Regions from separate parts of the Ruegeria sp. AP12 genome, predicted to be linked through region 1. Evidence: riboswitches for the same ligand, from Rfam matches in the RefSeq annotation. Region 1 holds a riboswitch; the other holds the start of a gene.
The links. Region 1 has a riboswitch for cobalamin ahead of ACR0E6_RS19945 (hypothetical protein). Riboswitches for the same ligand answer to the same signal wherever they lie in the genome.

Region 1 (5,281 bases):
CTTGAGCAGCGCGTTGAAGGCGCTGGTCGAGAGCATGTGAACCTCATCGATGATATAGATCTTATAGCGGGCCGAGGCGGCGCGGTAGCGGACGCTGTCGATGATCTCGCGAATATCATTGACGCCGGTACGGCTGGCGGCGTCCATCTCCATCACGTCGACATGGCGGCCCTCCATGATCGCGGTGCAATGCTCGCAGACGCCACAGGGCTCAGTCGTTGGACCGCCACTTCCGTCCGGGCCGATGCAGTTCATACCTTTGGCGATGATCCGCGCCGTGGTCGTCTTGCCGGTGCCGCGGATGCCGGTCATGACAAAGGCCTGGGCGATCCGGTCGGCTTCGAACGCATTTTTCAGCGTGCGCACCATGGCATCCTGACCCACCAGATCAGCAAAGGTTTCCGGACGGTATTTGCGGGCGAGAACCTGATAGGCGGGGCTGTCTGTGTCGGTCATGTCTGCTCTGGCGGATTCGGGACGTCGTCGCAGCGTAGTGGTCGCTGCAGCCCGCGTCCACCGCAGGGTCGGCGAAATTTGGTTTGGAAAGACCCGAGATCGGCGTAAACTGGAATCTCAGTATTTTTGAAGCACATTTTAAAAGCAGGCTTGGGTTTGGGAGGAAATCTTTGATGTCGCAACTGGTCGTCTACGCGCTGCAAGTCGGAGGCGGAACACTTGCGGTGACCTCGATGCCGGGACGCGGCGGAGATTATGCGGGCGATCTGGATACAATCGCGGATTGGAAACCCGGTCTTGTGATCTCGATGACCACGGAAGTTGAGATGTTGCAGGACGGGGCCCGGACCTTTGGCAGTGACATTCAGGGCCGCGCCAGCCGATGGGTTCATTTGCCGGTCGAGGATTTTGGCGCTCCGCCGCGCGCCGTTCAGGATCGGTGGGGGTCGGTCAGCGCATCGGCGCGGCAGGCTTTGTCCGGCGGTGGCCGGGTGCTGGTGCATTGCCGGGGTGGGTGCGGGCGATCCGGTATGGTGGTCTTGCGCCTGATGCTGGAATGCGGGGAACCGGCAGACAAGGCGCTGGCCCGGTTGCGGGCCCTGCGCCCCTGCGCGGTGGAAACCGACGAGCAGATGGCATGGGCCACGAATGCGACCCACGCAGCTTTGGATGCGCGTTCAGGCTGATACCCGTGCCGGTTCCTGCACTGGTCTTGAAGGCCTCAGGGCCAAGACCTCAAGCATGGCGCAAGGCGTTCTTGGCAAGGCCCCGGACGGAAGGGCCGCGCATGTTTCGTTAAAAATCAGGTCGGCATAGGTATCCAGCGTTTGGATCGGCGTGTCCGCCTCGGTCCCGCAGAAGATGCGTATCTGTTCTGGTCCGGCGCGAAAGCGGGCCATGCACCCTTGCGCGCAATGCGTCAGGTCGCTGCTGCCTTCGATTTCGAATCGTTCGCTGGTGACGTGGTCGGCCTTGTTCATCGCCTCTGCCAGCGCGCGTGCCATGCGCGCCATTGCGGGGCAGGGCCCGCCTGTGCGTTGGCAAATGGTCGCCACGTATTCGTGGGTTTTTGTCTTCCAGATCATCCTGCTCCCTCCGCGCGGCGGACGGGGACGTTGGCAGGCGTTTCAGCTATGCGCTGTCAGGACCTGCCCGGACACCCCGCCCGAGTTTCGGTTACGTTGATGATGGCAGGTCTCCTGACTTGCGGGTCGTTGCTTTGCCGACCTTCCCAGCCTTTCGGCCAGTGGCATTCCGGCATCGCTTACCGCTTACAGTTGCGGGGGCAGTCGCGGCCTTGGTTCGTTCCGGTTTGACCGGGCAGAACCGCACCGTGTTCCCTTTTCATCCCGACCTATTGTGTGGATCGGAAACCATCACACAACCGCTAGCGTCTGTTCGCGTTCTGAGTCAAGCGGGGTTTTGGGGGTCACGTACACATGCCTTGTGCCGGGCGACGTGTGGTCAAGTGGCAGCAGGGTTGACTCGGCTGCGGGTTGTTGTGCCTCTTGGGCAGGTAAACCGATTGGTTCAGAAAGGCCCACAGGTTCGATGTTGGACACGCAGCAGCACGTGAAGATCGAGGATTTCCAGTTTCCCGCTGGTCCGGCGCAGCTGTCGGCGCGGCTGTATCGGCCTTTTACTGATCCCGAAACGGTGGTGGTACTGAACGGGGCGACCGGTGTGCCGCGCGACTACTACCAGCACTTTGCCCGGTGGTTGGCTGCCGAGCGTGGCATGGCCTGCCTGACGTATGACTATCGTGATTTCGGTCACTCTGTTTCCGGCCCCATGAGCGACTCGCAGGTCACGATGTCGGATTGGGCGCTGATCGATATGCCCGCAGCACGGGCCGAGATGCGCCGAAGGTTTCCCGACGCCCGGCAGTGGAGCATTGGTCATTCCGTCGGCGGAATGCTGGGGCCGATTCAGCCGGATATTGACCAGATCGACCGGATGATCTGTGTCTGCTCGGGGTTGGTGACGCTGTCCGATCACCCATGGCCCTATCGGGGGTTGGCCTGGGCGTTCTGGCATGGGCATGTACCGCTGCTTGTGAAAGCCCTGGGGTATCTGCCCGGTAAAGCCATTGGGTTCGGCGCCGATCTGCCGGGCTCTGTCTATTGGCAATGGCGCAGGTGGTGCACCGCGCCGCTGAATTATGTGCCTGAGATCGGGCAAAAACTGCCACCGGCGCGCTGGTCGGATCTGGGTGTTCCGGTGGATCTGTTCACCAGCGACGACGATCAGACCGTCCCGCCAAAAGCCGTATGGCGTCTGGCGGATCTGTATGGGCTGGGCGCGCGGCGGCACCTGTTGTCGCCCAAGGAGTTCGGAGTGAAAGAGATCGGCCATATCGGCGCATTTGCCCGCCGGAATTCGGCAATCTGGCCCCGTTTGGTTGCCTGATCGTGCTGATGAGCGGATACGTGGGGGAAAGGTGAGAGGTTGGACATCGACCCAAGCGGGGCTCGTTGTGGCTGCTTCCTTCCGGACCTGACCAGGTTGGCGAGGCGCTCGCCCGCGCCAACCTCTCAGCACTTGATATAGGGAAGCCTGGGGAAAATGACAACCCGTCAGAGTGTCAGCCGGATGCGTTCGAACCCCTGCGGGTCTGGGTCCAGAACGATAGGGTCGTAGTTCTGCAATTCGGGCAGGTACTTCAGCGCGCCGGGCCCTGTTCTAAGGATCACCTGAACCCCGACCTGCGGCGTGAACGAAAACGGATGAACCGCCTGAGACAGCGGGTCGGCGGGCAGGGTCCCGGTCAGATAATCGCGTAGGATTCGCTTGATATCTATTGCGGGCAGGTTGATCGGCTCAGCCGTTTCCACAAACGGGAAATGCCCGCCACCATTGGCGCGATAGTTGTTGAGCGCGACCACAAAATCCTGATTGGGGTCAAGCGTAGACCCGTCAATTCTGGCCTGCCGGATGCGGCGGTGAGAATTGTCGATCAACTGCCCCTGAGCGTCAAACCGGGCCGGGCAGGACAGGTCGATCTGGTAGGTCAGGCCAAAGAGAAGGTCGAAATTGTACCCAACCCGACCGGAGTCGATCAGATCGGTCTCGGCGTCGCGACGCAGGGTGTTGAAAAGACCCGCCGACATCTCAAGCCAGTCCAGCACCTGAGCGCCACTGACCTTCACCGCCCTCAGTTCGTTCGGAAAGACGTAAAGGTCCGCGATGTGGCGCAGGCACACCTCGCCCGCCGGGACATCGGTATAATAGCGCGGCCCGGACCGACCACCGCATTTATAGGGCGAAACGGCGGACAACATGGGCATATTGGCCAGTGGGGTGCCGGACAGATAGGGGCGCAAGGCGGCGGCCTGCGCCGAGGCCACCAGAGCCAGCCCCCGATCAACGGCGCAAAAGCTGAAAAAGCTGTGCATCGGTTGTGCGATTCGCGCCACCGGCTCGGCCATCTTGGTGCGGGTTCGGGCGTGCACGGGTGCAAAAAGCCGGACCATGTCGGGATCCTCTGGCGTTTCAGGGGTGGGTTTGGTCCGGCGAAGCGGTCTCAACGCGACCTGCTGGTCGATGACCTGCCACCCGAGATCGGCAGAGTGGCACAGGTTCAGATCAATCACGCCCAGGTGACTTCCTGCGGACCCGGGCATGACAACCGGTTTGCCATGGACCAATCCGGCCTCGGGGTCGACATGGGCCAGCCCCTGATGGTCGTTGCCGGGAAGGGTCAGATGCGTGTGCCCGGCCACGAGGGCGTCAACGTCGTCAATGGCGGCCAGCGGGATCACGGCATTCTCCAGCCCCGGTACATCCTGATCCTGACCGAGGCCGGAATGGGCCAGCGCGATGACCAGATCACACCCCGCCGATTTCAGAATCTGCACGGTGCGTCGCGCCGCGCTCAGACAGTCCTCGACCGTGATATCATGGCCCAGATGGTGCGCTTCCCATTGCGCGGTCTGAGGGGGCAGAACCGACAACACGCCCACGCGGATGGGAATGTCTTGCCCGTTCAGAGAAATCGATTGGTCAAGCACTGCATGGCCCTGCCAGCGTTGCGAACCCCCCGACCGGCGGCGCATATTGCTGCACAGGACAGGACATGGAGCCTGATCAAGAACAGTGTCCAGCACCTCCAACCCAAAGCCGAAATCGTGATTGCCAAGCCCGACGGCGTCATAGTGCAAGGCCGCAAACCCTTGCATCATTGGATGGCCGTCAGGGTCCTGTGCCGCCTGATCGCCCAGCGGCGTGCCCTGAAGCGCATCGCCATTGTCGAACAGCAAAACAAGCGCGCCGTCTGCTTCGGTTCGTGCTGCGCGGATCAGACTGGCGGTTCGCGTGAACCCAATTGTCGGGTCCGGCTGATCCGAGTAATAGTCGAAACCGGTCAGATTCATGTGCAGATCAGTTGTCGCGAGGATACGAATATGCACATCCGAACTTTCAGTTTGACCCGGTCTAAAAGTTCCAGTTTTCACTCTTGAATTCTACTATTGGATGCTGGTGCTAAATCAAAATCAACAATTGGTAGACTTAATGCCAATGTTTCCAGGCCTGTGCAAGCATTGCCTCTGGCCGCGCATGGCCCGGCACCGCGAAAGGCCATTGCAACGCCGGGGCAGTCATGGCAGCCCTGTCAGCAAAGCCGAAGGGGCAGGTGATGATAAATGCAGAACAGGTGACTTTCGGTGGCGCGGGTCTGAACCGTGCGGCCCATATTCGGGGCGACGCCGAGAAGTTGTCACAAGCACAAGGCGATCCGGCAGCCAGATGTGTTCTGCTGTGGCGCGGTAAACTGCTGGTGCAGGGTGACAGGCTGGATCGGTTGGCTTTGCAGCCCATGTCTCAT
Region 2 (5,281 bases), on a different contig from region 1:
CTAATCAAGGTGGCAGAAAAAACCACCGCCCGACTATAGCGAAAATGCACACTCGACTGAAAAACTGTCCAGTGTCGGCGCACTGGCGTTGAAAGCGTCGCGCCAGCTGACCCGGTCACCAGCCTTGCGCCCGATCCGAACGACGCCCAGACCATCCTGCACAAACAGACAGGCGATGCGCCCGTTGTCTTTCAACTGACCGAGCAGAGTGTCCGGCACCTGCTGCACGCCGCCCTGTATCATGATCACGTCGTAAGGCCCGTGTTCCTCGGCCCCTTGCTCCAGCGGGCCCACATGCACCACGGCATTGTCTGCATCCGCCTCGGTCAGGGCATCCTGCGCTTCTGCGGCCAGCGCCTCATCGCTTTCAACAGCAACCACCAGTTCAGCCATGCGCGCGGCAACGGCGGTGGAATACCCCAGCCCCGGCGCGATATCCAGAACCGCCTCATCTTTGCAAATATTCACAGCGTCCAGCATCTTGGCCAGAGTCCGAGGCTCCAGCATGCTGCGCCCGTCCCCCAGATCGATTATGCCTTCAACATAGGCGGCCTCGCGCTGCGCATCCGGCACAAAATTTTCACGCGGGACGGTCAGCATGGCATCGATGATCGGGAATTTCGTGACATCAGAGGGCCGAATCTGCGTATCGACCATAGTGCGGCGTCGGGTTGCGAAATCTGTCATGTGATCTCTCGTCTGAATTCCCACGTTTTTTTGGCTTTTGCCACATCCCGCAGCAACCGGCAACGGCCCTGTTGCCACAGCCCGGCCCGTGCGACAGGTTTGTGATCCGGCCCAGATCAGCATTTCCCGCCTCAGGCGCCAAAATTACACGCAATCCTCTGGACGCCCCATAAGAAAGCTGCTAAAACGCCTGTCACACCACGGCAAGTATTTGATTTTACTTGAAAAGGCGAGTTGGCGGAGTGGTGACGCAGCGGATTGCAAATCCGTGTACACCGGTTCGATTCCGGTACTCGCCTCCACTTCCTTCAATACCTTCACCTCGCGACGCAAAGACGAAAGCGCGCCTCCCTTAGGAATCGCGCCCCGCCGGGACAACCTCATAACCCGGTTCTTCAGGTTCATCGTCCTGCATTTCAGGTGGAAAGCCGGGCGCGCGGATGTCGAGGCCGGTGGCGTCTTCCAGGCGTTTGATGATGTTGGGCGACAGCTCGCGGTCACCGTAACGAGCGATGCCGTCCTCGAAGATCTTGATCATGATCGGGTTGATCTCAAGTGGGACACCCGCGCGGTCGGCGACGTCCTGAAACAGGCCGATATCCTTTTTGACAAGGTCCATTGTAAAGGAAATATCGCGCGAACCGTTCAGGATGACCTGGCTTTCGGTTTCATGCACAAACGACGTACCGGACGAGATCTTGATCGCCTCATAGGTCGTGTTCAGGTCCATCCCGGCGGCTTTGGCGGTCACCAATGCCTCGGCGCAGGTGATCAGGTTGGCGGTGGCCAGATAGTTGGTCAGAACTTTCAGAACCGAGGCCGAGCCCAGATCGCCCGTATGCAACACCCGACGGCCCATCGTTGTCAGGAAGGGCAGGATTCGCTCAAAGGTATCCCGGTCGCAACCCGCGAAGATCGAGATATTGCCGGTTGCCGCCCGGTGGCATCCGCCGGAAACCGGGCAATCAACCGCCGCCCCGCCCCGCTCGATGACCATGGCACCCAGCCGCTTGGCCTCGGCCTCGTCGGTGGTGGACATTTCCATCCAGATTTTGCCGGGGCCGACCTCGGGCAACATCTCCTGCATCACCGCGTCCGAAGCGGCAGGCGATGGCAGGCAGGTGATCACCGCGTCGCAATCGCGCATCAGCTGGGCCGGGCTTTCGGCGGCCTTTGCGCCCTTTTCGACGAATTCTTCCACCAGGTCTGCATTCAGGTCATGGACCGTCAGGTCGATCCCGTTGCGCAGCAACGAGCCCGAGAGTTTTCCGCCCACATTTCCAAGTCCGATGAACCCAACTTTCATTATTCGCGTCTCCCTGCGTGTTTTCCGGTATGCGACCATGTCGCGGGCACCGCGTCATGCCGCCCAGCGACGCTGGCAGGTCGCTTTTCATCCTAGCCACGCGATGGTGGTCGCATCGCGCTTGACAACCTGCCCACACGTGCCGCATGTCCCTGTCGTTGGTGTCGGCGACAGCCGATGAAAAGGGAATGCGTCAACGGTTTATCCGCCAAACGCAGCCGCCCCCGCGACCGTGACCGGAGAGGGTGCCCAATGCCACTGGCCTGCCAGGCCGGGAAGGCGGGACATCCGACAGAGGAGCCAGACGAACCGGGCCTCTGACATCCGCAAGCCGGGAGACCTGCCAGCACCCGAAGTTGAAACCGGGCGGGGTGTTCCGGTGTCGGGTCCATGTGCATCGCGTGGCCCGCATGAAACCCCGTCCCCCGCGAAGAGGATTTGGGGGGATGAGAGACATGACCGAGACTGCGCCGGTCGAGCTGCTGGTTTGCACCACGTGCCGCCGTGGTCTGCCCATCGAGGATGATGACCAGCGCCCCGGCACATTGCTGCACAAAGCGCTGGAACAGGCGGACCTGCCCGAGGGCGTCACACTGAAAGCCGTCGAATGCCTGTCGAATTGCGATCAGGGCTGTTCCATCGTGCTGCGTGGCGGGCCGGATCGCTGGACCTTTGTCTATGAGAACCTCAACGAAACCGATCACGTTGACGTCATCGTCGACGGAGCGACCAAGTATCTGGCCACCGAGGACGGCTTGGTCAAATGGCGCGAGCGCCCCGAACATTTTCGCAAAAACTGCGCCTCGCGCATTCCCCCGATTGGAGCCCTGAAATGAGCAACCTCGAAAAACTCCCCGTCACCGTCATCACCGGCTTTCTGGGCTCGGGCAAAACGACGCTGGTCAAGCATCTGATGCAGAACCCGCAAGGCAAACGTCTGGCCGTGGTGGTCAACGAGTTCGGCGATGTGGGCGTTGATGGCGACATCCTGAAATCCTGCGCGATCCCGGATTGCCCGGCGGAAAACATCATGGAACTGGCCAATGGCTGCATCTGCTGCACCGTGGCCGATGACTTCATCCCCACCATCGAGGCGCTGATGGCGCTGGAGCCGCGCCCGGATCATATCCTGATCGAAACTTCAGGCCTCGCCCTGCCGAAACCGCTGCTGAAGGCGTTCGACTGGCCCGATATCCGGTCGAAGATCACCGTGGACGGCGTGATCGCCTTGGCAGATGCCGAGGCTGTCGCCGCCGGTCGCTTCGCCCCGAATGTCGAGGCGGTGGATGCCCAGCGCTTGGCCGATGACTCGATCGACCACGAAACACCTTTGTCGGAGGTGTTCGAGGACCAGATCTCCTGCGCCGACATCATCCTGCTGACCAAACCCGATCTGGCCGGTCCCGAAGGTGTGGCGAAAGCCAAAGAAATCATCGCGGCCGAAGCCCCGCGCCCTCTGCCCGTGGTTGAAGTGGCCGAAGGTGCCGTGGACGTGCGCGTCGTGCTGGGCCTTGAGGCCGCCGCCGAGGATGACATGGACGCTCGACCGTCGCATCACGACGGCCACCACGACCACGAGCATGACGATTTCGAAAGCATCATCGTCGAACTGCCGGAACAGACCGAACCCGCCGATCTGGTCGCCAAGATCGAACGTCTGGCGAATGAGCTGAACATCCTGCGCGTCAAGGGCTATGCCGCCGTTCAGGGCAAACCCATGCGTCTGCTGGTGCAGGCCGTCGGTGCCCGCGTCCGGCACCAATATGACCGCCCCTGGGAGCCCGGTGAGGAGCGCCGCTCGCGCCTTGTGGTCATTGCCGAGCATGACGACATCAAAGAAGCCGCGATCCGCAATATCCTCGTGGGTGTGACCGAGGCTGCCGAGTAAGCCATGCACGTCGTCTTCCGCGAAAGCCACGGGTTAGAGGAAACCGAGACCCCGACCGATCTGGGCCAGAGCCCGGCGGATTTGGTGGTGCTGTCGTTCTCGGACAGTGACCTTGGCGCTTTTGCGGCGGGCTGGCATCGCGGTGGGGGCGCTCACGGGCGGATGCCGACGATGCGGCTGGCGAACCTGACGGCGCTGAAACACCCTTTGTCGGTCGATACTTATGTCGAACAGACGCTGGAGGGTGCAAAGGGCATCCTGATCCGCCTGATCGGCGGGGTGCCCTACTGGTCCTACGGGTTGCAACAGGTTCTGGCACTGGCGCAGGCCAAGGGCATCGCGCTGGCGGTGCTGCCTGCGGATGGGCGCGAGGATACGCGGCTGGATGACTATTCCACCCTTCCCGTCTCGACCCTGCGGCGGCTGGCGCATCTGTGCGACACCGGTGGAGAGGTCGCGGCACAGGCCGCCTTGGCGCAGATGGCGCTGGCGGCGGGGCTTTATGCCGGACCGGTGATGGGGGCCAAGACTCTGCCTGAATGTGGCGCTTGGTGCCCGGACCGCGGCGTGATCCCGGTGGATACGGCGTTTTCGGGCGATGCGAAACGCATCCTCGTCACCTTCTACCGCGGCTATCTGACCTCAGCCGACACCGCCCCGGTCGCGGTCCTGATCCGCAGCCTGCGCGCTCGGGGTTTTGAGGCGGTGGGCCTGTTCGCTCCGTCGCTGAAAGCCCCTGTAGCGGCGGATTGGCTGCGTGAACAGGTCGTGGCACTGGCCCCGTCGGCCATCATCAACGCCACCTCATTCTCGGGCAAAGGCGCGTCGGGCACCTCGCCTCTGGACGCCGCCAACGTGCCGGTGTTTCAGGTCGCGCTGGCCACCTCGCGCCGCAAGGCATGGGCCGAGGCGGAACGCGGGCTATCCCCCGCCGACCTCGCCATGCATGTGGTACTGCCCGAAGTGGACGGGCGGATTTCAGCGGGCATCGCCTCGTTCAAGGAACCGGGCAAGCGCGACCCGCATCTGGAATATTCCCGTTTCGCCCACCGGGCCGAGCCCGAGCGGATCGAAGCGATCATCGACCGCGTGTCAGGCTGGCTTAACCTGCACGACAAACCCAAAGCCGATCAGACGCCTGCGCTGGTGCTGTCCACCTATCCCGGCAAGGACTGGCAGATGGCCCATGCGGTAGGCCTCGACGCGCTGACCTCGGCCGAGGCGATGCTGTCCGATCTGCAAGGCGCAGGCTATGACACCACCCCTGCCGAGCCGATTGCCGATGCGCTGCCGGATGCCCGGATTTCATGGCCGCTGCAGGACTACCTGACCGCATTGGCCGAATTGCCCGAAACCCTGCGCAGTGATCTGCAATCCGTCTGGGGCAAGCCCGAAGATGA

Region 2: linked by a shared signal. The riboswitch ahead of ACR0E6_RS01740 (DUF1636 domain-containing protein) and the one ahead of ACR0E6_RS19945 (hypothetical protein) in region 1 are both predicted to bind cobalamin.

What each region holds. Positions count from the first base shown of each region.
Region 1 covers NZ_JBQFVZ010000011.1:2,306-7,586, forward strand. The annotation lists gene ACR0E6_RS19935 (DNA polymerase III subunit gamma/tau) at 1-456, opposite strand, end outside; gene ACR0E6_RS19940 (protein-tyrosine phosphatase family protein) at 630-1,142, shown strand; gene ACR0E6_RS19945 (hypothetical protein) at 1,134-1,541, opposite strand; cobalamin riboswitch at 1,629-1,849, opposite strand; gene ACR0E6_RS19950 (alpha/beta hydrolase family protein) at 2,008-2,865, shown strand; RNA gene ffs (signal recognition particle sRNA small type) at 2,895-2,993, opposite strand; gene ACR0E6_RS19960 (bifunctional 2',3'-cyclic-nucleotide 2'-phosphodiesterase/3'-nucleotidase) at 3,033-4,910, opposite strand; gene nudC (NAD(+) diphosphatase) at 5,093-5,281, shown strand, end outside.
Region 2 covers NZ_JBQFVZ010000001.1:349,345-354,625, reverse strand. The annotation lists gene ACR0E6_RS01755 (protein-L-isoaspartate O-methyltransferase family protein) at 34-687, opposite strand; tRNA gene ACR0E6_RS01750 (tRNA-Cys) at 916-989, shown strand; gene ACR0E6_RS01745 (NAD(P)-dependent oxidoreductase) at 1,040-2,032, opposite strand; cobalamin riboswitch at 2,136-2,355, shown strand; gene ACR0E6_RS01740 (DUF1636 domain-containing protein) at 2,449-2,829, shown strand; gene cobW (cobalamin biosynthesis protein CobW) at 2,826-3,881, shown strand; gene cobN (cobaltochelatase subunit CobN) at 3,885-5,281, shown strand, end outside.